DNA from 2 places in the Rhodococcus sp. 06-1460-1B genome. Region 1 is predicted to be linked to the other one. Evidence: predicted binding sites of a transcription regulator. Region 1 holds the regulator's gene; the other holds the start of a gene.
The links. The regulator HspR, encoded in region 1, represses chaperone genes until heat shock. The targets are predictions, from matches to a motif close to ANNTGAGTNNNNNNNACTCANNT.

Region 1 (2,204 bases):
ATGATGTGCTGGAACCAATTTCCTCGTGAATACGATCGTTCCAGCGGTCCGAGGCCCACGGCTCGTGCAGCTGATCGACGACGGGAACGACGGTCAGCCACGGCAACTCGGCCGCCATCAACCACAGCATGTCGCTTGCATAGAGATCGCGCGGCGACTTGCCGCCGAAGAACAGCGTCACATTCGGCGGCCGCTCCCAGCGCGTGAGATCGAGCAGAATCGCGCGCAACGGAGCGAGACCGGTACCGCCCGCGATCATGACGACGTCACGCCCGGAATCGTCGACGTGCAGACCGCCCTGCGGATCACTGATCTGCCAGACATGACCGGGCCGGGTCTCGTTGACGATCGACCCGCTCACCCACCCCGCGGGTACCGCGCGCACATGGAATTCGAGCTTGCCGTCCAGCGACGGCGGCAGGGCGGGCGAATATCGCCGCGTCAGAGCAGTGTTCTGAGGAACTGTCACGGACACCGACTGCCCGGCCCTGAACGGGATCGCGTCGCCCTCGAGCCTGATCACCGCGAGGTCGTTCCGAAGGCGATGGTACTGAACGACTGTCGAATTCCACGCCTGCATGCGGACCAGGATAGGGGTCGATGCCGGGTGTCTCGCAAACGCGCGCGGGGTTCGCCGCTGCCTATGCCGCAAATGCGCGCGCGTTTGCTGAACGCGCGCGGAATGGTGACCGAATCACTGGCAAATCTGCGCCCACCTGACAAATGCGCGCGCGTTTGCGGGGAAGGCGCGCGGAAAAGTGACCGAATCACTGGCAAATCTGCGCGCACCTGACAAATGCGCGCGCGTTTGCGGGGAAGGCGGCGAATTCAGCGCTGGTGTTTCGGCTTCCAGACCACCAGGGCGTTGCGTTGGATCGGCACCAGGTCGCGGCGATAGCTCGCGTGCACGTTCGCTACCTCCTGCGCCAGTTCCGAGACCCGGGCCTGCAGGGCCTCGACCTGGTTGGTGAGCTCGATGATGCGCTTGATACCGGCGAGGTTGACGCCCTCGTCCTGCGAGAGTCGCTGCACCTCACGGAGCAGCGCAACGTCGCGCGGTGTGTAGCGTCGACCCCCGCCGGTGGTGCGGTGCGGGATGACCAGGCCCAGTCGGTCGTAGGTGCGCAGCGTCTGCGCATGCATACCGGCCAGCTGAGCCGCGACGGAGATCACGAAGATTTGCGCGTCGGGATCACCTTGTGTCCCACCGGCTTTCGCGGAACCGCCCTCGGGAGGGACCGACATCACACACCTGCCCACCCGGCCCGCGGGTCGAATCCGCTGGCCTTCTCGGCTTCCAGATAGGTCTTCAGAGCGTCGGTAGCAGCATCGTCGAGTTTCTGCGGGACGGCAACTTTGACGGTCACCATCAGGTCGCCTGCGCCGGACTTCTTCGGGATGCCGCGTCCACGCACCCGCAACACTCGGCCGTCGACGGTGCCCGGTGGCACCTTAACGCCCACGCGTCCTTCGAGGGTGGGCACCGACAGTGTGGTGCCGAGGACCAATTCGCCGTAGCTGACCGGCACGGTCACCGTGAGGTCGTCGCCGGTGCGGCCGAAAACCTTGTCGGGCTTGACTCGAACGGTGACGAACAGGTCGCCGGACGGTGCTCCACGAAGCCCGGCCTCGCCTTGGCCTGCGAGTCGTACTTTCTGGCCGTCGCTGATGCCTGCGGGTACTCGCACGGTGATGGTGCGGGTGCGGTTCTGCACTCCGGTGCCGCGGCAGTCGACGCACGGGTCGTCGATGATGGATCCGGTTCCGCGGCAGTCGTCGCAGGGCTCGCTGAAGCCGAACGCGCCTTGGTTTCGGTTGACGACACCTTGGCCGTTGCATTTGGGGCAGACCCGCGGGCTCGTTCCGGGCTTCGCACCGCTGCCGTGACACGTGGTGCACGAGGACGGACTGGTCAACCGCAACGGGACCGTCACACCCTGCGCTGCTTCACGGAATTGCAGCGACGTCTCGGTCTCGACATCGCTGCCGCGTCGGGGACGGTTGCTCTGCGGGCGCTGGGCTGCGCCGCGATTGAACAGGCCACCGAACAGATCGCCGATGCCGCCGTCGCCGCCACCGCCTTGACCGAAGATGTCGCCCACGTCGAAGGTCTGGCCGCCGCCGCCGAATCCGCCTGCGCCGGGCGAGAATCCGCCTCCGCCGCGGCTACCGAAGCCACCGGACGCGAACAGCCGCCTGGCCTC
Region 2 (2,204 bases), on a different contig from region 1:
CGCGCAACGGTGCCAGACCGGTGCCCCCGGCGATCATCAACACGTCCTCGCCGATCGTGCGATCGACGTGCATGCCGCCCAGCGGCGGGCTGATCAGCCAACGGTCGCCGACAGTCGTTTCGGTGACCATCGCCGGTGATACCCAGCCCCCGGATACGCGTCGAACATGGAACTCGATCTCGCCGTAGGGGTTGCTGGGAATGGCAGGGGACAGGTAGCGCCACAGTTTGGGCCGCTGCGGAATCTGCACACTGACGTACTGGCCGGGGAAGTAGGGAATCTCCCCGTCGGTCTTCAGTCGCACCACGGCCAGGTCGTCGAGCAAACGGTGATGTTCGACGACCGTCGCGCTCCAATACGGGGGCAGTTCGTCGTTGTCGGCGGCGGCCATTGCGTTGCTCACCACGGTGAGGGCGTCTCGCCAGGCGGTCTCGACCTCGTCGGTCCACATCTCGGTGCTGGCGAAGCTCCGGAAGGCGCTGATCAGTGCCGAACTCCCCGCCCGGAAATGTGCCCCGGAAATTCCGTGCTTGCGGTGGTCCCGGCCCAGCTGTTCGAGGAACGGCTCGACGCGGTCGGCGTCGTCCAGATTGTCGAAGATGTACCCCAGTGCCAGGACGAAATGCTCGCGCAATGCGTCCATCGACGCCGGGAACAGGGAACGGAAGTCGGGATACTCGGCGAAAAGGTGAGCGTAGAACGACCGGGACAGCTGTTCGGGACCGTTCGGTGCAGCCGCTACCGACTTGAATCCGGTGCGGACCAGGGAGACCGTGCGTGCGTCGAGCAACCTCCACCCCCACCGATTGACACCTTCGACCGTCACCAAAGTAGACCGATCGAGACTTTCGCGCATCAGGGCTGCGCCCTCGTGCGCGTCTTGCGCCCGTCCAGGTACGCAAAACGCGCACGAAAAGAATCAAGGTTGAGCGGAACAGACTCAACTTGTCTATGGTTGTACCCAGCGACACGCTCGAACCCCACACTGGAAAGAAGGTGACCGGTGGACAGTTTCACTCCCACCACGAAGTCGCAGGCAGCACTTTCGGCTGCCCTGCAGGCCGCATCCGCGGCCGGTAACCCGGATATTCGTCCGGCACATTTGTTGGTGGCGTTGCTCGATCAGACCGACGGCATCGCCACACCATTGCTGAAGGCCGTCGGCGTCGACCCCGCAACGGTGCGTCGAGAAGCGCAGAACCTCGTCGACCGCCTGCCCTCGGCATCCGGTTCGACCACCACTCCGCAACTCGGCCGTGAAACCCTCGCCGCGATCACCGCAGCGCAGCACCTGGCCACCGAACTGGACGACGAGTTCGTCTCCACCGAACACCTCATGGTGGGTCTCGCGACCGGAAACGACGACGTCGCCAAGCTCCTGTCCGGCCATGGTGCCGGAGCCAACGAGCTGCGCGACGCGTTCCAGGCGGTCCGCGGCAGTGCCCGCGTCACCAGCGCGGATCCGGAGAACACCTACCAGGCGCTGGAGAAGTACAGCACCGACCTGACGGCGCTCGCCCGAGAAGGCAAGCTCGATCCCGTCATCGGTCGCGACACCGAAATCAGGCGTGTCGTCCAGGTGCTGTCCCGGCGAACCAAGAACAACCCCGTTCTGATCGGTGAGCCCGGTGTCGGCAAGACCGCCATCGTCGAAGGACTCGCGCAACGCGTCATCGCCGGCGACGTACCCGAAAGCCTGCGAGGCAAGACCGTCGTATCCCTCGATCTCGGTTCGATGGTCGCAGGCGCGAAGTTCCGCGGTGAGTTCGAGGAACGGCTCAAGGCCGTGCTCGACGACATCAAGAACTCCGCCGGTCAGGTCATCACGTTCATCGACGAGCTGCACACCATCGTGGGCGCAGGAGCCACCGGCGACTCGGCGATGGACGCGGGCAACATGATCAAGCCGATGCTTGCTCGCGGCGAGCTCCGACTCGTCGGCGCGACCACCCTCGAGGAGTACCGCAAGTACATCGAGAAGGACGCCGCCCTCGAACGCCGCTTCCAGCAGGTCTACGTCGGGGAGCCGTCGGTCGAAGACACCGTCGGCATCCTGCGCGGACTCAAGGAACGCTACGAGGTGCACCACGGCGTCCGCATCACGGACTCCGCCCTGGTGGCCGCCGCGACCCTCAGCGACCGGTACATCACGGCCCGGTTCCTGCCGGACAAGGCGATCGACCTCGTCGACGAGGCTGCATCGC

Region 2: clpB (ATP-dependent chaperone ClpB) is a predicted target of HspR. The motif match lies at 924-946, and genes of this name have one in related genera.

Annotation. Positions count from the first base shown of each region.
Region 1 covers NZ_NOYS01000019.1:50,634-52,837, forward strand. The annotation lists gene CH268_RS08415 (FAD-binding oxidoreductase) at 1-580, opposite strand, end outside; gene CH268_RS08420 (heat shock protein transcriptional repressor HspR) at 829-1,245, opposite strand; gene dnaJ (molecular chaperone DnaJ) at 1,245-2,204, opposite strand, start outside.
Region 2 covers NZ_NOYS01000033.1:334,765-336,968, reverse strand. The annotation lists gene CH268_RS19935 (globin domain-containing protein) at 1-790, opposite strand, end outside; gene clpB (ATP-dependent chaperone ClpB) at 1,004-2,204, shown strand, end outside.